2 regions of the Pantoea allii genome follow, and region 2 is predicted to be linked to the other one. Evidence: predicted binding sites of a transcription regulator. Region 2 holds the regulator's gene; the other holds the start of a gene.

Region 1 (14,901 bases), 270 kb from region 2:
AACAAGACCCGCTCTCAGCATTAATTCTCCTGCAACGTCCGCCTCAGCGCGGACGTTGTGGTTTTTACCCCACATCACGTCTCCTCTCCGCTTTTGCTAATTTGGTCATGGTGTCAGATAATGCGTTGTATTATCCGATATATAACGATCACTGGAGAGAAATCATGCGTTTCGCATTTTATCGTTTGAGTATGGCGGCAGTATTGACGGTTTCCCTGAGCAGCCAGGCGCTGGCCGCCGAAAAAGTGACTGTTTTTGCCGCGGCCTCATTAACCAACGCGCTGGAAGAGATAGCCGCACAGTACAAAAAAGCGCACGGCACGGAGGTGGTGTCATCTTTTGCTTCTTCTTCTGTGCTGGCACGTCAGATTGAGCAGGGCGCGCCAGCCGATCTGTTTATCTCAGCCGATCAGCAGTGGATGGACGATGCCGTTGCCAAAAAAAGTATGATCGACACCAGCCGTTATACGCTGCTGGGTAATGACCTGGTGCTGATTGCACCGCGCAGCGACGGTGCCAAACCGGTGACGATTAACGATAACACCAACTGGAAAAGCCTGCTGAAAGGTGAACGCCTGGCCGTGGGCGACCCTGATCATGTACCGGCCGGCATCTATGCCAAAGAGGCGCTGCAGAAACTGGGTGCCTGGTCTTCCCTGTCCCCGGCACTGGCGCGCGCCAATAATGTGCGTGCCGCACTGGCACTGGTCGAGCGTAATGAAACCCCGTACGGCATTGTTTACGGCTCAGATGCCGTGGCCAGTAAAAAAGTCCAGGTGGTGGGCACCTTTCCGGAAGACAGTCACAAACCGGTCGAATATCCTGTGGCGATTGTTAAAGATCGCGACAACGCGGCCGTTAAGGCTTTCTATAACTACCTGAAAGGGCCGGAAGCGGCCGCAGTGTTCAAACAATACGGATTCACGCCTAAAAAATGATACTCAGCGATGTTGAATGGCAGGCGGTCATGCTCAGTCTGCAGGTGTCAGGCATAGCCGTGCTGTGCAGTCTGCCATTCGGTATCCTGATGGCATGGGTGCTGGTACGTTGCCGCTTCCCCGGCAAAGCCATCCTCGACAGTGTGATCCACTTACCCCTGGTGCTGCCACCGGTGGTGGTGGGTTATCTGTTGCTGATAGGTCTGGGCCGACGCGGTATCATCGGTGAAAAACTGTATGACTGGTTTGGCTTTAGCTTCGCGTTCAGCTGGCGTGGAGCGGCGCTGGCCTCGGCGGTGATTGCCTTTCCACTCATGGTGCGGGCCATTCGTCTGGCACTGGAGGCGGTGGATATCCGGCTGGAGCAGGCGGCGCGGACGTTAGGTGCCGGGCGCTGGCGGGTTTTTTTTACTATTACGCTGCCCTTAACCCTGCCCGGTATCATCGTCGGTACGGTGCTGGCCTTTGCCCGTTCCCTTGGCGAGTTTGGTGCCACTATCACCTTTGTGTCTAACATTCCTGGCGAAACCCGCACGATTCCCCTGGCCATGTATACGCTGATTGAAACACCGGGTGCCGAAGGCGCCGCCGCACGTCTGTGCGTGATCGCGATCGTTCTGGCGCTGGCCTCGTTACTGATTTCTGAATGGCTGGCGCAGTGGGGCCGGAAACGGATGGGCTCCTGATGCTGACGCTTAACTTTGCTCAACGGCTGGGCGAGCACCAGCTTGAGATTGACGTGACGATTCCCGCCACTGGCATCACCGCGATATTCGGCGTATCCGGTGCGGGCAAGACCTCATTGATTAATGCCATCGGCGGCTTAACCCGGCCCCAGCGTGGACGCATTCAGCTCAATGACCGGATACTGTTCGATGCAGAACAGCAGGTCGCCTTGCCGCCGGAAAAGCGCAACATTGGTTATGTTTTTCAGGACGCACGGCTGTTTCCGCACTACAGCGTGCGGGGCAATTTACGCTACGGCCTCTCGACCAGTATGAAAAGCCAGTTCGATTCGCTGGTGGCGCTATTAGGCCTTAACTCCTTACTGAACCGTTTCCCGCTGTCGCTCTCGGGCGGAGAAAAGCAGCGCGTTGCCATCGGACGCGCCTTGCTCAGCGCACCCGACATCCTGCTCATGGATGAACCGCTGGCGTCACTGGATGTGCCGCGTAAGCGTGAGCTGATGCCTTACCTGCAGACGCTGGCGAAGCAGGTCGATATTCCCGTATTGTATGTTTCCCATAGCCTGGAGGAGATACTGCAGTTGGCGGATAACGTGCTGGTGCTGGATGAGGGAAAGGTAAAAGCCTTTGGTCCCCTGGAACGCGTCTGGAGCAGCAGCGCGATGCGGCCATGGCTGCCCGCAAGCGATCTGACCAGTGTGCTGCGGGTGCAGGTACTGGAGCATCATCCGGACTATCCTATGTCGGCGCTGTCTCTGGGCGATCAACATATCTGGGTCAGCCGGGTCAATTTGCCGGTTAAATCGCCGTTGCGGATACGCATTGCCTCGGCGGATGTTTCACTGACGCTGCAGCCCGCACAAAACAGCTCCATCCGAAATGTGCTGCCTGCGCAGGTCGTCGAGCTTATTGAGGTAGGCGATCAGGTTGAAGTGAAGCTGCGTATTGGCATCAGTGAGCTGTGGGCGCGTATCTCGCCCTGGGCGCGCGACGAGCTTAATATCCGGCCCCAACAGTGGCTGTATGCGCAGATTAAAAGCGTGTCGGTCACGACCTGAGGTGCCCGGTGGTATGTTGTCCCACCGGGTCAGACATCATGACAGGACGTGCTGATAAAGCGTGTCGGCGATACCGGTTTCAAGGTTGGTGCCAGTCACCATTTTTGCCCGCGACTTGATGACGTCGTCCGCATTGCCCATTGCCACGCCCAGCCCGACGTTTTCCAGCATGCTCAGGTCGTTGTAGTTATCGCCAAACGCAATCACGTCATCCATTGTCAGCCCCACAGACTCGACCCACTGCGCCAGACGCTTCCCTTTGCTGTTGCCGCCGCGCGCAACGTCAACCTGATCGTGCCATGACCACTCGCAGGCCAGCCCCAGTTCGGCTTCTGCGCGCTGGGCAAACTGCTGCAGTTCTGCGGTGTTCTCGTGGGAAAGGGCAAACTTCCAGATCGACTGCGCCTCTTTGGCGGCCTGCGCCAGGCTGTCCACCTGGGTAAATACGGGGCGCTGGTGCGGCGGGAGCGACTCACTCCACTTCAGCGTGCGAATCACATGACCGGTCGGGGTTTGATACAGCATCGCATCGTCCACATACAGCAGGCCGTGAATCTGATGTTCGTCCAGCATCTCAATCACGCGTAGCGCAACCTGCGCATCCAGCGGGTCAGAAGCCAGCACTCTTTTGGCCGGATAGTCATACAGATAGGTGCCATTACAGCAGATGGCGGGCGTATCCAGATTTAAGGCCTGATAGAAAGGATGAATGGCGCAGTGGTGACGTCCGGTCACGATAATCACCTTGACGCCAGCCTTGCGCGCTTGCGTAATCGCTTCCACGGATTGTGGCAGAATGGTTTTCGTCGGAGTCAACAGCGTGCCGTCAAGGTCGAGGGCGATTACACGATAGCTCATTAATCCTCTCATCGGAATGGGTTAGCAGAGCAGCAAGTCTACACCCGACCAGGGTACGGAAACAAAAATCAGGGCACAAATCATTCCTGCGAGACAGAAAAAAACGCGCTACAGTGACCTGCAGAACAACATGAGTCAGCGAAAAAGGAGAATACATGAAGCAAGTTGTCTACACCGCCAGTCCTGAGAGTCAACAAATCCATGTCTGGCAGTTGAATGAAGATGGCACCTTGACGCTACTACAGGTTACGGACGTTGCGGGTCAGGTTCAGCCTATGGTGGTGAGTCCGAAAAAAGATTTCTTGTATGTAGGCGTGCGTCCCGACTTCCGCGTACTGGCGTTTCGCATCGCCCCGGACGGCACGCTGACCGAAGCCGGACAGGCACCGCTGCCGGGAAGCCCGACCCATATCTCCACCGACCATGCTGGCCGGTTCCTGTTTTGTGGTTCCTATAACGATGCGTGCGTCAGTATCAGCCCAATAGGCGAAGACGGCGTGCCACAGGCACCGAGCCAGGTGATTAACGGTCTGGCGGGATGCCACTCCGCCAATATCGACAATGCCGATCGCACGCTGTACGTACCTGCGCTGAAGCAGGATCGCATCTGCCTGTTTGATCTTGGCGCTGATGGTCAGTTAACCCCGCATGCACAAGAGCAGGTCACGACGGCGGAAGGGGCCGGGCCGCGGCACATGGCGTTTCATGCCAACGGACAGTACGCCTACAGCGTCAATGAGCTCAACAGCACGGTCGAGGTCTGGGCGCTGAACAATGCGCATGGCAAGGTCGAGTCGGTGCAAACGCTGGATATCATGCCGCCAGATTTTACCGGTACCCGTTGGGCTGCGGATATTCATCTGACGCCAGATGGCCGTTTCCTGTATGCCTGCGATCGCACCAGCAGCATGTTAACGGTATTCAGCATCAGCGAAGACGGCGCCGTTCTGACGCGGGAAGGGTTCCAGCCTACGGAAACCCAGCCGCGCGGGTTCAATATCGATCATACGGGTCAGTACCTGGTGGCGGCAGGGCAGAAGTCGCACCACATTGAGGTGTATAACATTACCCCGCCACAGGGATTACTGAAGCCGGTAGGCCGTTACGCCGTTGGACAGGGTCCAATGTGGGTGGTGGTTCATCAACTGGCAGGGTAACGTTCAGGATGGCCGCTTCCGGTAAGACGTTTAACCGGAAGCGGCATTGTCAGGCGACGATCAGACGTAATGAACAGTTAACGCTGCGCTGGCTAACACGTGAAAGTGCACGTTAAACCCAACCATCGCGCCGCTGGCACCCTCATCAACCTCGATTTTATCCACATCCAGCGCATGAACGCTGAAGATATAACGATGGGTTTCACCGGCGGGTGGTGCCGCGCCGCCGTAGCCGGCCTGGCCAAAATCGGTGCGTGTCTGCAGCGCGCCGGCTGGCAGCGCGGCTTTACCGGAACCCGCTCCCTGCGGCAGCGATGTCGTGTCGGCCGGAATATTCGCCACCACCCAGTGCCACCAGCCTGAGCCTGTAGGCGCATCCGGATCGAAGCAGGTGATCACAAAACTTTTGGTGCCCTCTGGCGCGTCTTCCCAGGCCAGGTGGGGGGAAAGATTATCGCCCTGATAACCCATTCCGTTAAAAACGTGTTTTTCCGGCATTTTGTCGCCGTCATGTAAATCCTGGCTGTAAACTCGCATCACATCTCCTTGCGTTAATGGTCACTGCCTTTTCATCTTAACCAAAAGCCGGTTTACGTCCAGCCGTTGAAACATTAAGAAAGAAAGTGTGTCGGCTTCTCAAGCGCCGCACCTATCGCATTGACCAGCGTATGCAGCGCCTCAGGCGTGATGATATAAGGTGGCATCAGATAAATCAGGCGACCAAAGGGCCGAATCCAGACGCCCTGGCTGACAAAAAATTGCTGTAAGGCTGCCATGTTGACCGGGCGATGGGTTTCCACAACGCCGATGGCTCCCAGCACGCGAACATCGGCCACTTCGGGGGCGTGGCGCAGGGGCAGCAGCGAGTCACGTAGCTGACGTTCTATTGCGGCAACCTGATGACGCCAGTCGCCTTCCTGCACTATCGCCAGGCTTTCTGTTGCGACGGCACAGGCCAGCGGGTTCGCCATAAAGGTGGGGCCGTGCATAAAACAGCCCGCCGGACTGTGACTGATGGTATCAGCCACCTCCCGCGTCGTGAGGGTGGCGGCCAGGCTCATGGTGCCGCCGGTCAGGGCTTTTCCGACACACATCATATCCGGCGTAATCGCCGCATGTTCGCAGGCAAACAGCTTACCGGTGCGGCCGAAGCCGGTGGCGATTTCATCGGCGATCAGCAGGATGCCATAGCGGTCACAGCACTCGCGCACGACCTGCAAATAGCGCGGATGATAAAACCGCATCCCACCTGCGCCCTGAACCACGGGTTCCAGAATCACCGCCGCCAACTGGCTCTGATGTTGCTGGATCAGCCGGACAAAATCCTCAGCATCGCGCGCCTCCCACTCATCATCAAACCCGCACTGCGGTGCTTCAGCGAAATGGTGCTCGGGCAGGTAGCCGCGCCACAGGCTGTGCATGGAATTATCCGGATCGCATACCGACATCGCGGCAAAAGTATCGCCGTGATAACCCCGTTTGAGCGTCAGAAACTGCTGACGCGTTTCTCCTCGCCCCAGCCAGTATTGCAGCGCCATCTTCATCGCCACTTCGACGGCAACGGAGCCGGAATCCGCCAGAAACACGCACTCCAGCGCGTCTGGCGTCATGGTGACTAACTGGCGGCAAAGGGCCACGGCGGCAGGATGGGTAATGCCGCCGAACATCACATGGGACATCTGCGCCATCTGCTGTTGCAGCGCCCGATTCAGGCGCGGATGGTTATAGCCATGTATCGCCGCCCACCACGACGACATCCCGTCCACCAGCTCGCGACCATCTGCCAGTTGCAGATGGTAATCCCGAGCCGCAACAACCGGATAGCAGGGCAGTGGCTGCGCCATTGAGGTATAGGGATGCCAGATATGCTGGCGATCAAATTCAGCGTCCTGTGGAGTAAACATTGGAGTTGTAAACCAAAATAAAAAGATTTAGTTTACAAGTATAACCACGTTAACTGTCGGGATGACACCTTTTTTGGAGTATGTAATGTCACAACGTTGGACTATAGCCCAGGCGCAGGCGCTGTTCGATCGGCCTTTTCTTGAACTGATGTTTGAGGCACAGCAGGTGCATCGCCAGCACTTCGATCCCCGTCAGGTTCAGGTCAGCACGCTGCTGTCGATCAAAACCGGGGCCTGCCCTGAAGACTGCAAATATTGCCCGCAAAGCGCCCGTTACAAGACCGGTCTGGAATCGGAGCGCCTGATGGAAGTGGATGAGGTACTGCGTTCCGCGCAAAAGGCCAAAGCTGCCGGTTCGAGCCGCTTCTGCATGGGTGCCGCGTGGAAAAACCCCAGTGACCGCGATATGCCTTACCTGGAAAAAATGGTGGAAGGCGTTAAAGCGATGGGCATGGAAACCTGTATGACGCTTGGCACGCTGAGCGACAGCCAGGCCCAGCGTTTAGGTAGTGCCGGACTCGATTTCTACAACCACAACCTGGATACCTCGCCGGAGTTTTACGGCAATATCATTACCACACGTAGCTATCAGGAACGCCTGGATACGCTGGGTAAAGTGCGCCAGGCGGGCATTAAAGTCTGTTCTGGCGGGATTGTGGGCCTGGGTGAAACGGTGAACGACCGCGCGGGCCTGCTGGTGCAACTGGCGAACCTGCCTACGCCGCCGGAAAGCGTGCCGATCAACATGCTGGTGAAGGTCAAAGGCACTCCGCTGGCAGAGAATGATGACGTTGAGCCGTTCGACTTTATCCGCACCATCGCCGTCGCCCGTATCATGATGCCGACCTCGCATGTTCGCCTGTCGGCGGGCCGTGAGCAGATGAGCGAACAGACCCAGGCGATGTGCTTTATGGCAGGTGCGAACTCCATTTTCTACGGATGCAAACTGCTGACCACGCCGAACCCGGAAGAAGATAAAGATATGCTGTTGTTCCGCAAGCTGGGGCTGAATCCTGAACATACCCAGACTGACAACGGCGACAATGCACAACAGCAGCAGTTAACGGAGCAACTGCTTCACGCCGACACAGAAAAATTCTATAACGCGGCGCTGTAATGAGCTGGCAGCAACGCATGCAGCAGGCGCTGACGCAGCGCCGGGCTGAAGATGGCTGGCGTGAACGGCGGGTGATTGAGGAGAACCAAACGCGCCTGATCCGCCATGCCGGTCAGATGTATCGCCACTTTTCCAGTAACGACTATCTTGGACTGAGCCAGCATCCTGCCGTGATCGCGGGCTGGCAACAGGGCGTGGCGCAGGCGGGTGCTGGCGCGGGCGCATCAAGCCATGTCACCGGCTATCATCGCCTCCATGCTGAGCTGGAAGCCCAACTGGCGGACTGGCTGGGCTATCCGCGCGCACTGCTGTTTATTTCGGGCTTTGCGGCCAACCAGGCGGTCATTCACCTGTTAGCCGAGAAAAATGACCGCATCCTGGCCGATAAACTCACTCATGCTTCGCTGCTGGAGGCCGCCAGCCTCAGCCCGGCGCAGCTGCGCCGTTTTGCACATAACGATCCACATAGCCTGGCTGCCCGGCTGGATGCGCCCTGCGAGGGGCAAACGCTGGTGGTCACCGAAGGCATTTTCAGTATGGATGGCGATAGCGCGCCCTTACAGGCGATTGCTGCTCAGGCGAAACAGGCCCGCGCGGGGTTGCTGGTCGATGATGCGCACGGTATTGGTATCACCGGCGAACAGGGGCGGGGCAGCTGTTGGGCGCAGGGCATCAAACCTGACCTGCTGGTGGTGACCTTTGGCAAAGCCTTCGGTGTCAGTGGCGCCGCGTTGTTGTGTGATGAGGCTACCGCCGATTATTTTCTGCAATTTTCCCGCCATCTGATTTACTCCACCGCGATGCCGCCGGCCCAGGCCAGCGCGCTGTTAGCCGCGCTTAAACAGGTGCAGGCGGGCGATGAATATCGCCAACGTCTAGCTCACAACATCGCCCATTTTCGTCACGGGGCGGCCTCATTGCCCTGGGCGCTTATGGATTCGTCCAGCGCGATTCAGCCGTTGATCGTTGGCGATAACGGGCAGGCGCTGGCGCTGTCTGCGCGCTTAGCCCGTGCGGGCTGTTGGGTCAGTGCGATCCGTCCACCAACGGTGCCACCGGGGACAGCGCGTTTACGTATTACGCTGACGGCCGCCCATCAGCCAGACGATATTGATGTCTTACTGGAGGCGCTGCATGACGCTGCAGGTTGATAAACGCGCCGTTGCCAGAGCCTTTGGTCGCGCGGCCTCCCAGTATGATCACCATGCCGAACTCCAACGGTTGAGCGGTGATGCACTGCTGGCGTGGGCCCCCGCGCGCACTGGCCTGCAGGTGCTGGATGCCGGTTGTGGGACCGGCTGGTACAGCCGGATATGGCACGAGCGGGGCAAACAGGTCACCGCGTTGGACCTGTCGGCGCAGATGTTGCACCAGGCCCGGCAAAATGGCGTCGCACATCACTATCTGGCAGGGGATATCGATGCGCTGCCGTTGGCAAACCAGTGCGTTGACCTGGTATGGAGCAACCTGGTGGTGCAATGGAGCGAAGATTTGCAGGGGGCGCTAACGCAGTTTAACCGGGTACTAAAGCCTGGCGGCTGTTTGCTTTTTTCCACCCTGAGCGCGGGCTCTCTGCACGAAGTCCATCAGGCCTGGTCGCACCTGGATGGCAGCCTGCACGCTAATCGCTTCCTGCCCGCGCAGGAGATTGCCGCCGCCTGTGAAACTCAGCATCTGCACTGCCATGCACAAACCTTTATCTTGCATTTCCCCGATGCCCTCAGCGCGATGCGCTCTCTGAAGGGCATCGGGGCAACCCATTTGCATAGCGGGCGATCCGCCTGTTTGTTGACGGGTCAACGTCTTGCTCAACTCGAAGCCCACTGGCCCCGGGATGAGCAGGGTTTTCGCCTCAGTTACCATGTGATGTTTGGAGTGACGAAATCATGAAACGCTGGTTTGTGACCGGCACCGACACCGAAGTCGGTAAAACGGTGGCCAGTGCGGCGCTGCTGCAGGCTGCCACGGCTGCAGGTTATCGTTGTGCAGGCTATAAACCTGTTGCCTCGGGCTGTGAGTTAACTGCGTCAGGCGTGCGTAACAGCGATGCGCTGGCGTTACAGCGTTACAGCAACGTCGCGCTGCGCTACGAGCAGGTGAATCCGCTGGCGTTTATGGAGCCAACCTCGCCGCATATCGTCAGCGCGGATGAGGGCAGACCGATTGAGTTTGCCACCCTGTCGGCGGGGCTGCGTGAACTTGAGCCGCTGGCCGAGTGGATTCTGGTCGAGGGAGCAGGCGGCTGGTACACGCCGCTTTCTGAGACGCAAACCTATGCAGACTGGGTAGAGGCGGAGCAACTGCCGGTGATTTTGGTGGTGGGCGTTAAGCTGGGATGTATTAATCATGCCATGCTGACGGCCGATGCTGTCCGCGCGCGCGGTCTGCGACTGGCGGGCTGGATCGCCAATACGGTACAGCCGCCCGGTCGGCGCTATCAGGAATACCTCACGGCCTTAACACAGCGCCTTCCGGCACCTTGTCTGGGTGTGATTCCCTGGTTAACGGATGAGGGCCAGCAGGCTGACTGTGGTCAGTACCTGACGCTGCCTGGCGAATCAGGCCACGGTTAACCATTTATCCAGGGTACCGTCATCCAGCTGGGTGACGTTGCCCTGAGCCACATTGCGGCCGCGATGCAGCAGTAAAAAGTTGTCAGCCACGCGGCGAATCAATGAAACCCGCTGTTCAAGCAGCAAAATCGTCAGGCCATAGTCGCGGTTCAGGCGACGAATCAGATTCCCCATCTCTTCTTCCAGCCAGGGTGCCATACCGTCGGCAGGCTCATCCAGAATCAGCAGGCGCGGCTGTAAGACCAGCGCACGGGCCAGCGCCAGTTGCTGCTGCTGATAGACGGGCAAATCGCCGCTACGCTGTTGACGCAACGAATAAAGCGCCGGCAGCAGGTCGAATATCATTTCCGGGATAGCCCGATAGCCGTCACGCGGTTGTGCGCCTGCCAGTAAAGCGATGAGTAAATTATCCTCGACGCTCATCTGAGTAAAAATATGTCGCCCCTGCGGAACATAGCCAATGCCCTGACGGGCGCGCAGCTCTGCAGGCTGGGACAACAGGTCCTCAGGCGGCGAACCATCCTGCTGCCAGCTAATGGTCCCGCTGTTTATAGGCAGCTTCCCCATAATGCAGTTGACCAGGGTGGTTTTCCCCATGCCTGGCCGTCCCAGTATGCCGGTGCAGGTGCCGGGAGGCAGGTCCAGATCCACATTCCAGAGAATATGATTTTTACCGTAAAACTGATTCACCGACCGTAAACTTAACATCTGACGCGCTCCTTCCAGATAATTAACCTGAATGCTTTCGCCGTTCATCTCTGGTAAATCGCTCTAATGAGATAGCGGGATCTTCAACACCGCTATTGCCTGTACTACGCTGGTAAAACGTTATGCAATTCCCAGGCCAGAGTCATTATTGCCCCCTGTGGCTGGCTTAACCTGCGGAAATACCATCATTTAAAGATAAAGAAAAATGAACAATGCCAGCCTTAGCTTAAGGCGCGGTGCAACGGCGGTGCAGGCGAAAGGCGTGATGAAGTGCGTCTGCTCGCTAATGGGGCAGGTGCCAGACCACAAAAAATAAAAAAAAGAAAAGGGGTTGTCGCAGATCAAGGCGAGTGCCGCTGCGGTAGCTCAATCCTGCCAGTTAGTGTCAGAAATTAAGCGAAAAAAAAATTTTTTTTAGGGCCGCCATGACGACGAAAAAAATTATACACAGCTGATGTGCAAAGGGCTGTCATCAGTTATCCACTATTCCTGTGGATAACCTTGTGCATTAGATAATGAAAACAGGTTAGAAGCGAGGAAATACGGGGCCTGGTAACTGGATGATGAGAATCTGGGCTTTTTAAAGTAGCGGCTATAAATCAATGGGTTATCAAAAAACAAGCCTGCCGGATTGGTGCCGATTCATCAAACTGCAATTTTATGACACATGCTTGACAAATGTTAAATCAGGGCCTGGCTTGGGGATAACCTGGCGCAACAAAAACAGCCGACAGCAAGGGATAAAGCCAAAGAGTCAAGCGGAAAGTGATGTCCGTTACTGTGCATCATTACTGTTATTATATCCAGTATTTTTTTCTGGCAAAATCGGCATAGCAGAGTAAAATAATGGGCTGCCCGCCGTCTTTCTTCTGCAGGAACCCTATTCATGAGTAAAGATTTTAAACTGAACTCCGCTTTCAAGCCTTCTGGCGATCAGCCGGAAGCGATTCGTCGTCTGGAAGCCGGACTGGAAGATGGACTGGCGCACCAGACGTTATTAGGCGTCACCGGATCGGGTAAAACCTTTACCGTCGCTAACGTAATCGCCGATCTCAATCGGCCCACCATGGTATTAGCGCCCAACAAAACCCTGGCGGCGCAGCTGTATGGTGAGATGAAAGAGTTCTTTCCGGACAACGCCGTGGAGTTTTTTGTCTCTTACTACGATTACTACCAACCTGAAGCCTATGTGCCGAGTTCCGACACCTTTATCGAAAAGGATGCCTCGGTTAACGAACACATTGAGCAAATGCGTCTTTCCGCCACAAAAGCCTTGCTGGAGCGGCGCGATGTTATCGTCGTCGCATCGGTGTCGGCGATTTATGGCCTGGGCGATCCCGATCTTTATTTGAAAATGATGCTGCACTTAACGCGCGGTATGATTATCGATCAACGCAGCATCCTGCGCCGCCTGTCAGAGCTGCAGTACACCCGCAACGATCAGGCGTTCCAGCGCGGGACCTTCCGGGTGCGCGGCGAGGTTATCGATGTGTTCCCTGCGGAATCTGACGACATTGCGCTACGGATCGAATTATTTGATGAAGAGGTGGAGCGCCTGTCATTGTTTGACCCGCTCACCGGCCAGGTTGAGTCAGTGGTGCCGCGCTTTACGATCTATCCCAAGACGCACTATGTCACACCGCGTGAGCGCATTTTACAGGCCATGGAAGACATCAAAGTCGAGCTGGCCGACCGGCGTAAAAACCTGCTGGAAAATAACAAACTGCTGGAAGAGCAGCGTATCACCCAGCGTACCCAGTTTGATCTGGAGATGATGGGGGAGCTGGGCTACTGCTCCGGCATCGAAAACTACTCGCGTTACCTTTCGGGCCGTGGGCCTGGAGAAGCGCCGCCGACCCTGTTTGACTATCTCCCGGCAGATGGCCTGCTGGTGGTGGATGAGTCCCACGTGACGATTCCGCAAATTGGCGGCATGTATCGTGGTGACCGGGCGCGTAAAGAGACATTGGTGGAATACGGTTTCCGTCTGCCCTCGGCGCTGGATAACCGCCCAATGAAGTTTGAAGAGTTCGAGGCACTGGCACCGCAAACGATTTATGTATCGGCAACGCCAGGCAAATACGAGCTGGAAAAATCCGGCGACGAGGTGATTGACCAGGTGGTGCGTCCGACCGGCCTGCTGGACCCGATCCTCGAAGTGCGGCCCGTCGCGACCCAGGTTGACGATCTGCTGTCAGAGATCCGCAAACGCGTCACCGTCAATGAACGTGTACTGGTTACCGTCCTGACCAAACGCATGGCGGAAGACCTGACCGAGTACCTGGAAGAGCACGGCGAAAAAGTGCGCTATCTGCACTCGGATATTGATACCGTGGAACGTATGGAAATCATCCGTGACCTGCGTCTGGGTAAATTTGACGTATTGGTGGGGATTAACCTGTTGCGAGAAGGGCTGGATATGCCCGAAGTGTCGCTGGTGGCGATTCTGGATGCGGACAAAGAGGGCTTCCTGCGTTCGGAACGCTCGCTGATTCAGACCATTGGTCGTGCGGCGCGTAACATCAACGGTAAAGCGATTCTCTACGGCGATAAAATCACGCCTTCAATGGCGAGGGCGATTGAAGAAACCGATCGCCGCCGTGAAAAGCAGCAGCGCCACAATGAAGAAAACGGCATTGTGCCGCAGGGCCTGAATAAGAAAATCACCGATATCCTGGAGCTGGGCAATAACGTGGTGAAAACCCGCGGCAAAGCCAAACCCAGCAAACGCGGTGCGGCCGAAAGCAATGCCGATTACCTGGCGTTATCGCCGCAGGCATTGCAGAAAAAGATTCACGAGCTGGAAGGGCAGATGCAGCAACATGCGCAAAACCTGGAGTTCGAACAGGCGGCTGGCCTGCGCGATCAACTGCAAGAATTGCGCACGTTATTTATTGCGGTGTCGTAATTCAGTTAAACCCCTGAATAGCGTGTTCCAGCGCGGCGCGGAGCAGCTGGCGGTCGTGACGATATTTGATATCGGCCGCCTCCAGCGGTTCACGAATAATCAGGCGGTTTTCCACCCGGCTGACATCCGTGGACGGGCCAACCACGATGGCGTCAATCACCCGCTTGCCAATGTAGTGTTCCATCATCGCCAGTTTATCGGCCACGGTAAGTGTGGCCGCCGCAGGACTCAACTCCCGGCCCAGATTGCCGATAAACACCATATTGGCGGGGGTGCGCCGTAACGCCTGGGCCATCTCTTTCATGAGCAGAATGGGCATCAGGCTGGTGTAAAAACTGCCAGGCCCAATCAGGATCAGATCGGCCTCTGCAACGGCGTCGAGCGCTTCCCGGGTGGGGTGTACGGCAGGGTGCAGCATCAGTTCCTGAGGCGGAAGTTTCATCTCGTCGATGGCGGTTTCACCGTAAACGGCATTGCCCTCGACATCGGTTGCCACTAAATCAACCGGCTGTTCAGACATAGGAATTAAAAAGGCGTCGACCTTTAGCAGGTTTCGGATGATGTTAACCACTTCCAGCGGGCGTACGCTAAGGTGATCCAGCGCTTTGAGTATCAGGTTGCCCAGGTTGTGTCCGGCCAGTTCACCGTTGCCGGTAAAGCGGTATTCGAACATGGCAGATGCCACGCTCGGCTCGGTAATCAACTGGTTAATACAGTTACGCAAGTCGCCCCAGGCAATACCGCCTTCGGCGCGACGAATGCGGCCTGTGGAGCCGCCGTTATCGGTGGTGGTGACAATGCCTGTCAGGCGTGAACCCAGGGGAGACAGGGCAGACATCACGCGTCCTAATCCGTGTCCGCCCCCTAAGGCCACCACGCGATCAAGGTCCGCCAGTGTTCGATTCATACTTCTCCTTTTTCGCGTCTGCGGCGCTTATGCGCACTATTGATGCAGACGAGGGTGATTTACGTCAATGCTTACCGGCCATGTTAA
Region 2 (14,901 bases):
GCGGGTTGTTGACTGACATCTCACCCAGCGCGCGCATGATGATGTACGCCACCGCGCCGCCAATGATATAGGCGAGCAGTACGCTCGGTCCTGCCATCTTGATGGCGTCCGCCGAGCCGTAAAACAGCCCGGTGCCAATCGCCGATCCCAGCGCCATAAAACGGATGTGGCGCGTGCTCAGTCCGCGTTTGAGCTTGTTGGTTTCTTGCATAACAACCTGTACCTGTGAAATGAAAAAACCACGGGCAAGCCCGTGGTTAAAGAAGAATCAATCTTAGCCGTTACGAGTGAACCGACACCTGCTCTGGCCCTTTCAACCGATCGACCAGCGCCACAGCCAGCAACATCACCAGCGATGGCGGCAACCAGGCAAGGCCCTGGTCGGCTAGCGGCAGATGCTGGCTAAATGCGGGTAACGCCTCTTTAAACCCGGTGGTTTTGATGGCGTCAAGGATACCAAATAGCAGGCTGACCAGCATAGTCGGTGCGATGATACGACTGCTTTTGTTCCACCGGTTCAGCGTAAAACTCAGTACGACCAGCACGATACACGGCGGATAAATCGCCGTCAGCACCGGAATGGAAATCTGAATCAGATGGCTCAGCCCCAGGTTAGACACCACCATCGAGAACAGGCCCAGTACAAAGACCAGCGTTTTGTAAGACAAGGGCAGATACTGCGCAAAAAACTCTGCGCAGGCACAGGTCAGGCCCACAGCCGTCACCATACAGGCAATGAAAATCAGTGCGGCCAGGAAGAAGCTGCCCATGTCACCGAAGGTCTGCTGGACGTAAGCATGCAGAATCGCCGCACCGTTGGCATTCTGATCCACTAACGCACCGCTGCCCGCGCCCAGTTTAAACAGGCTGAGATAGACCAGCGTCAAACCGACGCCAGCGATCACCCCAGCTAAAACCGTGTAGCGGGTTAACAGCGCCGCATTATCAATGCCGCGCGAACGTGCCGCGTTGACGATGACAATGCCGAAGACCATCGCGCCCAGCGTATCCATGGTGAGATAGCCGTTCACAAAACCACTGGAAAATGCGGCGCGCTGATAGTCCGCCGTCGCGGGAATCGTTCCGCCCGCCGGCCACAGCAAAGCCGCGACGCCCAGCAGCGTCAGGGCTGCAATTTTCAGCGGGGCGAGAAAATGGCCGACCGTATCCAGCAATTTACCCGGATAGAGGGAAATCACCATCACCAGCGCAAAGTAAACCAGGCTGTAGATAAACAGCGGCAGCGGGCCATCGCCAGTGATAGGTGCAATGCCCACCTCAAATGAGACCGTGGCGGTGCGCGGCGTGGCAAAAAGCGGCCCGACCGCAAGGTAGCAAACCGTTGCCAGCACCACGCCAGCGACTTTGCCAATGGGCGTGCTCAGCGCATCAATACCGCCGCCGACGCGCGCCAGGGCGATCACGGTGATAACAGGTAAGCCCACGGCGGTAAGCAGAAAGCCCAGAGCGGCCACCCAGACATGTTCGCCTGACTGAATACCGACCATGGGAGGAAAGATGATGTTACCCGCGCCAACAAACAGGGCAAACGTCATGAAGCCCAGCGCGAGAATGTCTTTAACGGTTAAACGATGTGTCATACGGCCTGTCACTGATGTTGCGATGAAAGATAAGTTTGCGTTGTCCCCTCGCTGCGTTAATACGACGACTTGCCAGACAATAACAGCGCATTATGCGTAGCGTCTGGTTTAGCGCAGGTGATTTGAGCTGCTTTTTTTCTGTTCACAGAGGGATAAATCGACAACGGCGGTAAGTAAAACGTTTATAGCGGAGAAAGGCAATACAGGATCGGAAAACCAGAGGCTTATTTCGCAATTTAAACCAATATCAGAGGATCACATCAATATTCGCAGAAAGTGCATCAGATGATGTGCTTTAAAAATAAACAGGCGATGGGAAATATCAGCATACATGCGGGTTTTTGTGCACAAGTGGCGCATGTATTGCGCCACGTTGCACAGATTCAGCGCTTACCACACCTGGCTGGCGACATCCACTACCAGACGAATCTTCTGCCACTGTTGCTCTTCGGTCAGGCTGTTGCCCTCTTCCGTTGAGGCAAATCCACACTGCGGGCTGAGGCAAATCTGGTCGAGGCTGATGTACTGCGTCGCTTCCTGTAAACGCGCTTTTACCTGCGCGGCGTCTTCCAGTTCACCGACCTTGGTGGTAATTAAACCCAGCACCGCCTTCTGGTGGCCAGGCTTGATGAAACGCAGCGGTTCGAAGCCGCCAGAACGGTGATTGTCATATTCAAGGAAAAACGCATCCACATTCACAGAGCCGAACAGGATTTCAGCCACCGGCTCGTAGCCCCCTTCAGAAATCCAGGTCGAGCGGAAATTGCCACGGCACACATGCAGACCGACGGTCAGGTCGGCCGGTTTGCCTTCTAACGCCTTGTTCAGTACACGTGCATAGGTGCGAGCCAACTGCTCGGGATCGTCGCCGCGCTCACGGATCTCACGCTTTTGATCCTCTGAACAGAGATAAGCCCAGACGGTATCGTCCAGTTGTAAATAGCGACAGCCTGCATCGTAAAAGGCTTTAATCGCCTCTTTGTAGGTCTGCGCCAGATCGTCAAAGTACACATCCAGATCGGGGTAAACCTTTGCGTCGATCACTTTACGTCCGCCGCGAAAATGCAGCACGCTTGGGCTGGGGATGGTCATTTTTGCCACCGCATCCCCCGCTACGCTCTGCAGGAAGCGGAAATGCGCCAGCATTGGATGCCCATCAAAACCCAGCTTGCCGGTAATTTTTACGCCGTGCGCTTTGGTCTGAACACCGTTGAACTGAATGCCCTGATCCGCTTCATAGTGTTCAACGCCTTTCAGGCCGTAGAAAAAGTCAAAGTGCCACCAGCCACGACGAAATTCCCCGTCGGTAACAACCTGAAGGCCATTTTCACGCTGCTTCGCCACCACGTCACGAATCGCTTCATTTTCAGCATCACGCAGTTCGTCAGCGCTGATCTCGCCCGCATGAAATTTTTCACGAGCCTGCTTAATGGCGACGGGACGAAGGAAGCTGCCAACGGTATCGGCACGAAACGGGGCGGTTTGTCTTTGCATAATGACTCCTGATCACCCGCCAGATCAGTAGATAATTTCGGGCGGGAATAGTTACACAATGTAATTTCAGCCTTCCAGATGGCTAAACGTCTGAATGCAGATTGTCATGTGACCGGCTTCTGCGCAAACGAAAAAAATTCACTGGGGATGAAAAAGATTCATGTTGCGACGAGAAGAGCGGATTTCGCGGTCGTCCTTTTACGCATCAGCATTCTTACCCGGCGCAACTGACGCTATGGACGCTATGGACGCTGAACAGCATAGCCAGGATGTAGCCCGCACACAGGGCGCGCGGCTAAGACGGAGAATGTTCTTTATCAAGGATGCCTGGTGATCCTCGGGTTCTGCACAGTCAGGAAAGCCTACTGGAGAGCCTTACGCGCCCCGGCCATTTGCGTCTCAGACAGCGGCAGATAACCCGCTTCACTCACGCGCTGCTGGCCCGCTTTAGACAGTACCTGTTGTAAAAAAGCGGCTAAAAGCGGCGGCAAGGGCTTACCGGGGGCTTTGTTCACATACAGATAGAGCGGGCGCGCCCAGGGATAGCGACCACTGCGGATAGAATCCGGATCGGGTGCAACCGCCTCACCGCTTTTTGTCATCACCGGTAGCAGTTTTACTCCGCTCAGGTGAAAACCAAAACTGGCATAGCCAATGCTGCGCAGATCGCCGGCGACGGCCTGAACCACCGCCGCCGATCCGGGAAATTCCGCCACGTCGTTGCGAAAATCGCCCTGACACAGTGCCTGCTGTTTGAAGAATCCCCATGTCCCGGATGCCGAGTTGCGGCCATAACGCTGGATAGCGCGCTGCTGCCATTCTGGCTGATGCAGGCCCAGATCGCCCCAGCGCTCAGGCACCTGCTGCGCGCCACAGAGACGGGTGACAGAGAACAGAGCATCAAGCTGGCGGGGGTAGACAGACTGCAGCGGATTGCGCTGATTCACCACCACCACCAGCGCGTCCATCGCAACCGGTACTGCCAGCGGAGGATAACCATATCGCGCCTCAAATGCCTGGCGCTCATCCGCCTGCATAGGCCGGCTCATGGCCCCAATCTGCACGCTACCGGCGGTGAGCGCGGTGGGCGCGGTTGACGAGCCCGATGCCTGGACCTGGACGTTTACGCCAGGCGACTGACGGCTAAAGTCATCGCCCCATAAGGTCATCAGGTAGCCGAGCGTGTCCGAGCCTGCGCTGCTCAGATTGCCTGAAAGCATAACAGGCTGCGCCTGCACCAAGGCAGGCAACAGAGAGAAGAACAGCAAAAAAAACGCGCGCATTGTTCCGGTCCGTCAGCAGTTAATGGACGGCATTCTCCTGCATCCCGTTAGTAACAATCAACCGTGGTGCCAGGGTAAACGTAAAACAGGTTTCCTGATGCGGGATGCTGGTGATCTCCAGACGCGCATTATGATGGCTCAGCGCATGCTTCACGATGGCCAGCCCAAGCCCGCTGCCGCCGGTGGCGCGTGAACGCGCTTTGTCCACGCGGTAAAAACGTTCTGTCAGACGTGGGATATGCTCAGAAGCAATGCCGGGGCCGTTATCGCACACCTTGAATACCGCGCCCTGCTTGCTACGTAGCCAGCTGATATCGATGCGCGTGCCCTCTGGCGTATGGTTAACCGCGTTGTAAACGAGGTTGGAAATGGCACTGCGTAATTGCTCATCATTGCCAAACACTTTCAGATGGGGATCGGTATGAAAATGGATAGCGTGACGCCCACCGCTCAGGGTTTCGGCCTCATGCTGCAGCAGTTTTAGCATGACGGGCACATCAACCTTTTCTTTCATGTTGATGACCGGGGCAGCCTCAATACGCGACAGCGTCAGGAGCTGTTTGACCAGGCTATCCATCCGTCGGGTTTGCTCCGACATCGTGTGCAACGCTTTGTCCCGTGAGCGCTGATTCATCACAGAGTCGTTCATCATTTCCAGATAGCCCTGAAGCACCGTTAAAGGCGTGCGCAGTTCGTGGCTGACGTTGGCGAAGAAGTTACGCCGTGCTCCCTCAAGCTGATGCATCTGGGTAACATCGCGCGCCACCATTAACCACTGGCCTTCGCTGTAAGGCATGACACGGAATTCCATATGGTGCTGGTTATTCAGCACCAGCGTCAGTGGCTTGTCGAAATCCCGCTGGCGAAGGTAGCGTGAAAACTCAGGATAACGCAGCAGGTTAAGGATATTTTGCCCGTTATCCTCTGGCCAGCGCAGCCCCAGGTGTTGCTGTGCCAGGCCGTTGCACCAGAAAATAGTGCCCTCTTCCGTGGTCAGGATTACGGCGTCAGGCAGCGACTCCGCGCCGCTACGAAAGCGCTTAATCAGATTACCTAACTCGCGCCGCCGCCGCCGGTTGCGCAGTTGCATTTGATACAACCCGTAAAACAGTGGCTCCCAGCTAGCCTGGCCTGAAGGCGGCGTCATCGTGCGATCGAGCCATAGCCAGTGAGAAAGGCGCATCAGGTTGTAAAAATGCCACAATAACATGCCGACGACGCTAAGTAACAAGAGCCACGGCAAATAGCCAAACAGCAGGCCAAGCACCAGCGCAGGCAGACACGCCAGCACCAGTTCGGACAATAATCTCTTCCAGGAGAGGCGTTCCAGCACGGTTAAAGCTCCGTTTAAAAGCGGGCAGAGAAACGATAGCCTGTTCCGCGTACGGTTTGTACCATGCGATCGTGGCCGGTCAGTTCCAGCGCCTTACGTAAACGACGAATATGAACGTCAACGGTGCGATCTTCAACATAGACGTTGGTGCCCCAGACGTGATTGAGTAGCTGCTCACGGCTGTAAACACGCTCAGGATGGGTCATAAAGAAATGCAGCAGCTTGTATTCTGTCGGCCCCATTTCCAGCGGTGTGGTTTCTGACATCACGCGGTGCGATGACGGGTCCAGGCTCAGGCCCTGCATTTCAATCACGTCTTCAACCGCCATCGGCGAAATACGACGCATAACCGCTTTGATGCGTGCCATCAGCTCTTTAGGCGAAAAGGGTTTAGTGATGTAATCATCAGCCCCGACTTCCAGCCCACGAACCCGATCTTCTTCCTCGCCGCGCGCGGTCAGCATCATAACCGGAATATCGCGCGTCATGGCTTCACGCTTAAGATGTTTAATAAATTGTATGCCGCTACCGCCGGGTAACATCCAGTCCAGCAGGATCAGATCAGGCCAGGGTTCAATCAGCTTGCTGACAGCACTGTCATAATCTTCGGCCTCAATCGGCTGATAATCGTTTTGTTCCAGAACAAAACATAACATCTCACGGATTGGAGCTTCATCTTCCACAACTAAAATGCGCTTAGCCATTATTACTCCTGCAGGTAGGACGGCTTTCACTGATATTTGCGGCGTCATTATGCGTCAGTTTTGTGACAGTTTTATGAAAAAGTTAGCCATAAAAGTCGGCTTGCAACAACCATTTATGACAACATGACGACATGTTTTGTGGCTTTAGTGATAGAGCCAGTATAATTGCCGGGCAAATTGTTATGGCAGGGAGTGTTATGCGCATTATCCACACCGCGGACTGGCACCTGGGGCAGTTCTTTTATAACAAGAGCCGTGCCGCTGAACACCAGGCCTTTCTTGACTGGCTGTTAATCCAGATTGAGCAGCACCAGGTTGATGCCCTGATTGTGGCGGGCGACTTATTCGATACCGGTACGCCGCCCAGTTATGCGCGTGAAATGTTTAACCGCTTCGTGGTGGCATTACAGCCCAGCGGCTGTCAGCTGGTGGTGCTGGCAGGTAATCATGACTCGGTGGCGACGTTAAACGAGTCGCGTGAACTGCTGGCCTGTCTGAATACGCGAGTGGTTGCCACGCCGCAAGAAAATGATGATGTGCTGATGTTGACCACCCGTCAGGGCGAACCCGGCGCGTTACTGTGCGCGATTCCTTACCTGCGTCCGCGCGACATCATGCGCAGCCAGGCCGGTCAGTCGGGGCGGGACAAACAGATCAGTCTACTGGAAGCGATTGCCGCGCATTATCAGCGCAGTTTTGCGGCGGCGCAGGCGTGGAACAAGCACCTGCCCATCATTGCAACCGGCCACCTTACGGCCCTTGGCGTCAGCAAAAGTGATTCGGTGCGTGATATCTACATCGGCACGCTGGACGCCTTCCCTGCCTCGGCATTTCCGCCAGCGGATTACATCGCCCTTGGGCATATTCATCGTGCTCAGCGTGTGGCTAACAGCGACCATATTCGCTACAGCGGTTCCCCTATTCCACTTAGCTTTGACGAGCTGGGCAGCGAAAAGAGTGTGTATCTGCTGACGTTCGGCTCCGCAGGCCTGGAGATCGATGCCCTGCCCATTCCGCTGTTCCAGCCGATGAGGATGCTCAAAGGTTCACTGGCGCAAATCAGCCAGCATCTAGCCGACTTTTCCCATCCGAGCGGCGAAAAACCGGTCTGGCTGGATATTGAAGTCACGACTCAGGAGTACTTAAGTGACCTGCAGCGCCAGGTGGAAGCCCTGACCGCAGATTTACCGGTGGAAGTGCTGCTGTTACGACGCAGTCGTGAACAGCGTCAGCACAGCCTGACGCAAACGGATAATGAAACCCTGAGCGAACTGAATGTTGAAGAGGTTTTTGCCCGGCGTCTGGCACTAAACGATGCGCTTGACGATGAGCAGATTGCCCAGGTGACAACGCTGTTCAGGCAGACGCTGGCCGAGCTGGAGGAGAACCCATGAAGATCCTCACGCTGCGATTCAAAAACCTCAATGCGCTGAAAGGGGAATGGTTTATCGACTTTCGCACCGAGCCTTTCGCCAGCAATGGTCTGTTTGCCATTACCGGGGCGACGGGCGCGGGTAAAACCACCCTGCTGGATGCGATCTGTCTGGCGCTGTATCACCAGACGCCGCGCCTGGGCGTGCTCTCTCAGGGGCACAATCCGCTGATGACGCGTGACTGCGCAGAATGCCTGGCTGAAGTCGAATTTGAAATTAAAGGTGAAGCCTGGCGTGCATTCTGGAGCCAGAACCGCGCCCGGGGTACGGCAGACGGCAAACTGCAGGCACCGCGCGTCGAGCTGGCACGCTGTGCGGATAACCAGATTGTTGCAGACAAAGTGGGCGACAAACTCAAGCTCACCGAAACGCTCAGTGGTCTGGATTTTGCGCGCTTTACCCGCTCAATGATGCTGTCACAGGGCCAGTTCGCCGCGTTTCTCAATGCCAAAGCCAACGAGCGCGCGGAGTTGCTGGAAGAGCTGACCGGCACGGAGATTTACGGTCTGGTTTCTATGGCCGCGTTCGAGCGCCATAAAGAAGCGAAAAATGCGCTGGAGTTGCTGCGCAGCCGGGCGGGCGGCATGGCACTGCTTGATGAGGCGACCCGAACCGGGCTGCAACAGCAGCAAGCTGCACTGACGGAAGCCGAGCAGCAACTCAGCCGCCAGCTTGACACCGCTCAGCGCCAGCAGCACTGGCTGCAGCTGGCACAGCAGCTTAGCGCGGACAGTGAGCAGGTGAATGCCGCCCGTCAGGCAGCAGAAACGGCAAGTCAGGCGGCAGAAGCCGATCGCCAGCGCCTGGCCCGAAGTGAACCGGCAGAAAAACTGCGCGGTGCGCTGCAGCAGCGCGACAGCCTGCAGGCTGAACGTCATGAGGTGCAACAGCGTCAGCAGCAGGTCAATCAGCAGATGCAGGCCACGGCAAATGAGCAGCAGCAGTTGCAGCAGCGCTATCAGGAAATGGAAACGGCCCGCGAGCAGGCGCGTCAGCAACAGCGACAGCAGGAAACCCTGTTGACCGAACAGGTCATCCCGCTCGATCAGGCGCTTTCCGCCTTAGCACAGCAAATCCAGCAGTTGCAGCATGAAACGGGTCAGCAGCAGGCAGGCTGCGCGCAGCGCGAACAGGCGATGCAAGCCGAGCGACGCCAGGTGAGCGATCTGCAACAGGCGATGACCCAGCAGCAGACTCTTCGACAGCAGCTTGCAGAGCTGGCGTTGTGGGGCGAAAACCTGCCACTGTGGCAGGACCGCTTTGCTCAGCTGGCACGGTATGAAACCGAACAGGTGGCGTCAGCGCAACAGGTGCAGCAACAGCAACAGCAAATTCATCGATGCCAACAGCAGATCGAACAGCTCGGGCAGCAACTGGCTCCCCTGAATCAGGCCGGGCAGCAGTCTCAGCACGCATTATCTAACGCTGAGCAAGCGCTAACTTCGCTACAGAAAGCCCATCCTCCCGAAGCAATACGTCAGACGTTAAAGCAGTTAAATCAGCAGCGTGACGCACGTCAGACGCTGACGTTACTGGCTACCCAGTGGCAGCCGCTGCATCAACAGCGTGGTCAGTATGAAAAACGACGCCAGGATCTTGAAAAAGCCAGCCTGCAGGCTGAGGCAGAATTACTGACGCTGCGGGAAACATGGAAACGGGAAAAACAGCAGCTCACCGACGTGGAGAAAATTTGCCAGCTCGAAAGCCACATTGCCGACCTGGAGGAGCATCGGGCGCGGCTGGAGGCCGGACAACCCTGTCCTCTGTGTGGCTCCTGCGAACATCCTGCGGTTGAAACCTACCGTGCTCTGGAAGTCAGTGCCAACCAACAGCGAAAAGCTGACCTGCAAAAGCAGGTAGAGGCACTGAGTGAAACCGGTACGGCAAAAAAAGAGCAGATAAAACACCTGAAGGTGCAGCAGCAGTCTCTGCAGGACGAAATCGCCAGTTTAACGCAGCAACTTGATGGTTTAGCCCAGCGCTGGCAGGCCTTGAGCAGTGAGCTTGCGCTTACCTTCACGCTGAACGATGCCGAAGAACTCGCCAACTGGCAGCAGGCCCAGCGCCATCAGGAACAGGCATTAACTGCACAGGTCGAGACGCTGGAAAGCGCAGAACGGGCTTATCAGGAGGCAAAAGAGCGACATCTGCAGCAGCAGCAAGCGTTACAGAAGCATCAGCAAACGATCCAGTTGACCCAACAGCAGCTGGAGAATGAGCAACAGGCATTGCTACGCTTACAGCAGCACCAACAGCAGGCCCAGGCGAGTGCTCAGCAGCTTCAGGAAACGCTGAATCAGCAGTTCAAAGACTATCACCTGGCGTTGCCTGACAGTGCCCAGCGCGAAAGCTGGCTGGCGGAGCAGCAACAGCGCTGGCGGCGCTGGCAGGAAAGTGAGCGGTTGCTTGCTAACTTACAGCCTCAGTTGGCACGTGCGGAAAGCCAGGCAGAAGCCCTGCAACAACAGTTGCTGCTTGAGCAGCAACGCCTGACTCAGCTACAGCAGCAGCTCGCCTCACTGGATCAGCAGCACCAGGAAAAATGCCAGCAGCGCGCGGCGCTGTTTGGCGATCGCGAGGTTACCCAGGCCCGTCAGCAAATGCAGGAAAGTGTCGATGGTCACGAGATGCTGTTGACGCAGCAACGTGAGCGGCTGCAGCAGTCTCAGGCAGAGGTCAGCCGTCTTACCGGCCAACTGACGCTACTGGAAAGCCAGCTGCATACATTGAGCACACGGTTAACCGAGGCTGAGCAGCGCTTCAGTGCCGCACTGGCGGCGGCCGACTTCCCGGACGAGGCGAGCCTGCGGGCCGCACTGCTGGACGAGCAGGAAGCGCACCAACTGCGCCAGCGACTGCAGCAGATTGATCAGCATCTGCTCCATCAACAGTCACGTCTGGCAGAGTTGCAACAGCGGCTGGCTGCCCACCAGCAGGCGAAACCCGATAATATGCCCGACTCCGCCGATGCGCTGGCTGCACAGCTGGAAAACTTACGGCTGTCACTCAGGGATAACGCCAGTCAGCAGGGGCAGTTGCAGCAGCAGTTACAAAGCGATGCCAGCCTGCGGACGCAACAACAAACCTTACTGGCGCAGATTGCTCAGGATGAAACCGAGCTGGCGCAGTGGGCCTTGCTTAACGAGTTGATCGGCTCGGCAACCGGCGATAAATTCCGACGCTTTGCGCAGGGATTAACGCTTGATCACCTGGTAGCCCTGGCTAATCGTCAGCTGGATCGCCTGCATGGACGCTATCTTTTACAGCGCCGTGCTATCGATGCGCTGGAGCTGGACGTGGTGGATACCTGGCAGGCGGACAGCGCGCGGGATACGCGTACGCTGTCGGGTGGAGAAAGCTTTCTGGTGAGCCTGGCGCTGGCACTCGCGCTATCCGATCTGGTTAGCCATAAAACGCGTATCGAATCGTTATTTCTTGATGAAGGCTTCGGGACACTGGATGCGGAAACGCTGGATACCGCGCTGGATGCACTGGATGCACTCAACGCCAGTGGAAAAACCATTGGCGTCATCAGCCATGTTGAGGCGATGAAAGAGCGTATTCCCGTGCAAATTAAAGTACGTAAAATGAATGGACTGGGTTACAGCAAGCTGGAATTGCCCGGTCTGTAAGAGGTAATGCATGTTGAGATGTACAGGATTTATTGCGGCCACGATGCTGCTGTTAGCAGGATGCAGTCATCATCCTGAGGCGAAAGAAGCGCGCTGCACGACCGATCTGTCTCAGGCACAGTGCCAGGACGTGAACCGTTATATTCATCAGATCAATGCGTTGGTCATGCGCAATTTTCACGATGCGCCAAAATATGCGGGCCAGCGCTGCCTGGTGGCGGCACAGCGTCGCCCGGACGGACGCTATAACGTGATGCGCACGGAAGGAAACGAGTCGCTGTGTCTGAAAGCCTGGCAGAGCGTCAGTAGCGCACGCGATATGCCTTTACCCCCGCAGGGCGCACCGCAGCAAATCGTGTTTGCTTTCGCCCCGGCTCGCTAAGCCAGCAGAGAGTGACCCTGGGCATCCCACAGTCAGTTGCACAAGGTCACCGCTTGCCTGATGCATTTACTCCGGCCACAGCCAGGCAGCCCCGCGCACACCACTTGAATCCCCGTGCATCGCTTTCAGTACCGGGGTTTCACACTCACCGCCGAAAACCCATTTTTTCATCAGCGTTGGCACCGTCTGGTAAAGACGGTCCACGTTGCTCATGCCACCTCCCAGCACGATCACGTCCGGATCAATCAGGTTAACAACCTGAGCCAGGGATTTTGCCAGCCGTATTTCATAGCGGCTCATCGCCAGTGCTGCCACAGGGTCCTGCTGTTCCAGCAGGGTAATAATCTCTGCGCCTTTGCGCGCTACACCGCTTAAACGCTGATAGTCGATGGCAAAACCGGTACCGGAAACAAAGGTTTCAATGCAACCCTGCTGTCCGCAATAGCAAGGCACTTCAGCGCGGTAACGCAGTTCATCTTCATCCATCCACGGCAGAGGATTATGGCCCCACTCGCCTGCATTGCCGTTGCCGCCAATGCGCGACGCGCCGTTTATCGCCACGCCCGCGCCCGATCCTGTCCCGATGATGACGCCAAACACCAGCGCCTGCCCTGCGCCTGCACCATCGACCGCTTCGGACACGGCCAGGCAATTCGCGTCATTGGCGATGCGGATGTCACGATTCAGCGCCTGCGCCAAATCTTTGTCCAGCGGCTGCCCGTTAAGCCAGGTGGAGTTGGCATTTTTCACCCGCTGCGTGTAAGGCGAGATCGTCCCCGGAATACCCAAGCCTACCGTCCCGGTTTGCCCGGTCTTTTCTTCGGCCAGACGCACCAAATCAACGATAGCCTGTACGGTCGCCGGGTAGTCGTTGCGCGGCGTGGAAATTCGATGACGAAACAGCGCGTTCCCCTCGCTGGACAGCGCAATCACTTCCGTTTTGGTGCCGCCCAAATCAATGCCTATACGCACAGTTTATTCCTCATTATTCGTTAAGGTGTTTTCTACACTAAAAGGCGATTGCCTGAAAGGCAATGAAACCGCTCCGATGTTTCGCTATCATGCGCACACTTAGTGAGATTTGTGCGCCCGATCGCGCCACGGTAAGGAATCCCGATGTTGTGGTTTAAAAATATGATGGTTTATCGTCTGAATCGTGACATTCCTTTGTCCGCAGACGAAATGGAAAAACAGCTGGATGCGTTCACCTTCTCTCCCTGCGGCAGTCAGGACATGAGCAAGACCGGTTGGGTGTCCCCGATGGGCAATCGCAGCGATGCACTGACCCATGTGAACAACGGTCAAATTGTCATTTGCGCGCGCAAAGAAGAAAAAATCCTGCCTTCTCCGGTTGTGAAGCAGGCGCTGGAAGCCAAAATCGACAAGCTCGAAGCAGAACAGAGCCGCAAGCTGAAAAAGACGGAAAAAGATTCGCTAAAAGATGAAGTGCTGCACAGCCTGTTACCGCGCGCATTCAGTCGTTTTAGTCAGACGTATCTGTGGATCGACACCGTCAACAACCTGATCATGGTGGACTGCGCCAGTGCGAAAAAAGCGGAAGATACGCTGGCCCTGCTGCGTAAAAGCCTGGGATCGTTACCGGTTGTGCCCTTGACGCTGGAAAGCCCGATTGAACTTACCCTGACCGAATGGGTGCGTTCTGGTGATGTGCCTGCCGGTTTTGCCCTGATGGATGAAGCCGAGCTTAAGGCCATTCTGGAAGATGGTGGTGTGATTCGCTGCAAGAAACAGGATCTGGTGTGCGATGAAATTGCCAACCACATTGAAGCCGGCAAGCTGGTGACCAAACTGGCGCTCGACTGGCAGGAGCGTATTCAGTTCGTGTTATCCGACGACGGTTCGGTGAAACGCCTGAAGTTCAGCGATACCTTGCGCGACCAGAACGATGATATTGACCGGGAAGATTTTGCGCAGCGTTTTGATGCAGACTTTATCCTGATGACCAGCGAACTGGCCGCCCTGACCAGCAATCTGGTTGAAGCCTTAGGTGGCGAAGCCCAGCGTTAAAACAATCGGCCGCAGGAAACATGCGGCCGTTTTATTAGTCTTTCAGATAGCGGCAAAGATAAGCGCTTGGCTCGCCTATCTGCAGATGAAACTCGCTGTGACCCGGTACGTTAAACACCGACCCCGCCTCAAACCATGCCCACTGTGTTTCACCCGGCAGCAACACTTTCATCGAACCGCTGACCACGGTCATCTCTTCCGGCTGGGCCGTTCCAAACGTGTATTCGCCTTCAGCCATGACACCAATGCTGGCACGACCGGTGCTCGCACTGTCAAAACCGATGGATTTAACTTTTCCGTCAAAATACTCACTAACATTGAGCATAATACTTCCTCACAGCACATTAAGGTGTCTGGCAGTGTAGAAGGGAACTTGCTGATCTGTCACGTGAAATAGTGAGTGATTGTGATCCTCACGCGGCGAAGGCTGGCAGAAGAAAAAAAGCAGGACCGATGGCATCCTTGCCAGAGCGACGGCTTACTCTTTTTCGACGTCTTCATAACGCGCTTTTGCGTCATGCGCTTCCTGCTCAGAGTCGTGCTCACTGATTAACGAGTCAGGCTTAGGATGATCGGCCCGCAGTTGCCAGGACATGACTTTTTTGCCTTCGGGGCCTTTTTCGACAGTCACAACGCGCGCTTCTCGGGGGTAAGGAGGTCTTGTCGGCATAATGTGTCCCTCTTGGCTGAATGACATTCCACACGACAGGCGACCGCCTGTCATGGGTTAAGTATAGTCAAAACGGCGGAAATGGCGGCCAAAGGGGGATAAATCTGAGGGCTAGCTGGCACGCGCCAGGGATAACGACTGCAGTATCTGCTCAACGACGCGTTCTGGCGCTTGCATGGCATTCACCTCATGATGGGCGGCAGCCTGATACAGATGGGCACGGGCGCGCAGCACCTCACTCATTTCTTCAGCGATTGGACGCCCGGTTAAGGTCGGTCGCTGAGCGGCTTCCGGCTGGCTTTCCAGACGCCGGGCCAGAATATCAGCCGGTGCACTTAACC

The links. The regulator PhoB, encoded in region 2, activates phosphate uptake and scavenging genes when phosphate is short. The targets are predictions, from matches to a motif close to CTGTCATAAAACTGNCNNAT.
Region 1: the regulator PhoB is predicted to act here: its motif matches at 11,647-11,666, upstream of uvrB (excinuclease ABC subunit UvrB).

What each region holds. Positions count from the first base shown of each region.
Region 1 is NZ_CP125958.1:3,263,919-3,278,819, reverse strand. It holds gene QNH99_RS15505 (AcrZ family multidrug efflux pump-associated protein) at 1-24, shown strand, start outside; gene modA (molybdate ABC transporter substrate-binding protein) at 165-938, shown strand; gene modB (molybdate ABC transporter permease subunit) at 935-1,624, shown strand; gene modC (molybdenum ABC transporter ATP-binding protein ModC) at 1,624-2,682, shown strand; gene QNH99_RS15485 (pyridoxal phosphatase) at 2,719-3,540, opposite strand; gene pgl (6-phosphogluconolactonase) at 3,696-4,697, shown strand; gene QNH99_RS15475 (kinase inhibitor) at 4,758-5,234, opposite strand; gene bioA (adenosylmethionine--8-amino-7-oxononanoate transaminase) at 5,309-6,601, opposite strand; gene bioB (biotin synthase BioB) at 6,687-7,718, shown strand; gene bioF (8-amino-7-oxononanoate synthase) at 7,718-8,869, shown strand; gene bioC (malonyl-ACP O-methyltransferase BioC) at 8,853-9,608, shown strand; gene bioD (dethiobiotin synthase) at 9,605-10,291, shown strand; gene QNH99_RS15445 (ABC transporter ATP-binding protein) at 10,277-10,999, opposite strand; gene uvrB (excinuclease ABC subunit UvrB) at 11,886-13,907, shown strand; gene QNH99_RS15435 (gluconeogenesis factor YvcK family protein) at 13,909-14,814, opposite strand.
Region 2 is NZ_CP125958.1:3,536,409-3,551,309, forward strand. It holds gene proY (proline-specific permease ProY) at 1-211, opposite strand, end outside; gene brnQ (branched-chain amino acid transport system II carrier protein) at 282-1,601, opposite strand; gene QNH99_RS16830 (cobalamin-independent methionine synthase II family protein) at 1,992-3,095, opposite strand; gene QNH99_RS16835 (PstS family phosphate ABC transporter substrate-binding protein) at 3,458-4,378, opposite strand; gene phoR (phosphate regulon sensor histidine kinase PhoR) at 4,398-5,711, opposite strand; gene phoB (phosphate response regulator transcription factor PhoB) at 5,726-6,415, opposite strand; gene sbcD (exonuclease subunit SbcD) at 6,613-7,809, shown strand; gene QNH99_RS16855 (AAA family ATPase) at 7,806-11,480, shown strand; gene QNH99_RS16860 (cell envelope integrity TolA C-terminal domain-containing protein) at 11,491-11,862, shown strand; gene mak (fructokinase) at 11,929-12,834, opposite strand; gene rdgC (recombination-associated protein RdgC) at 12,979-13,890, shown strand; gene ppnP (pyrimidine/purine nucleoside phosphorylase) at 13,925-14,215, opposite strand; gene QNH99_RS16880 (YaiA family protein) at 14,369-14,560, opposite strand; gene aroL (shikimate kinase AroL) at 14,672-14,901, opposite strand, start outside.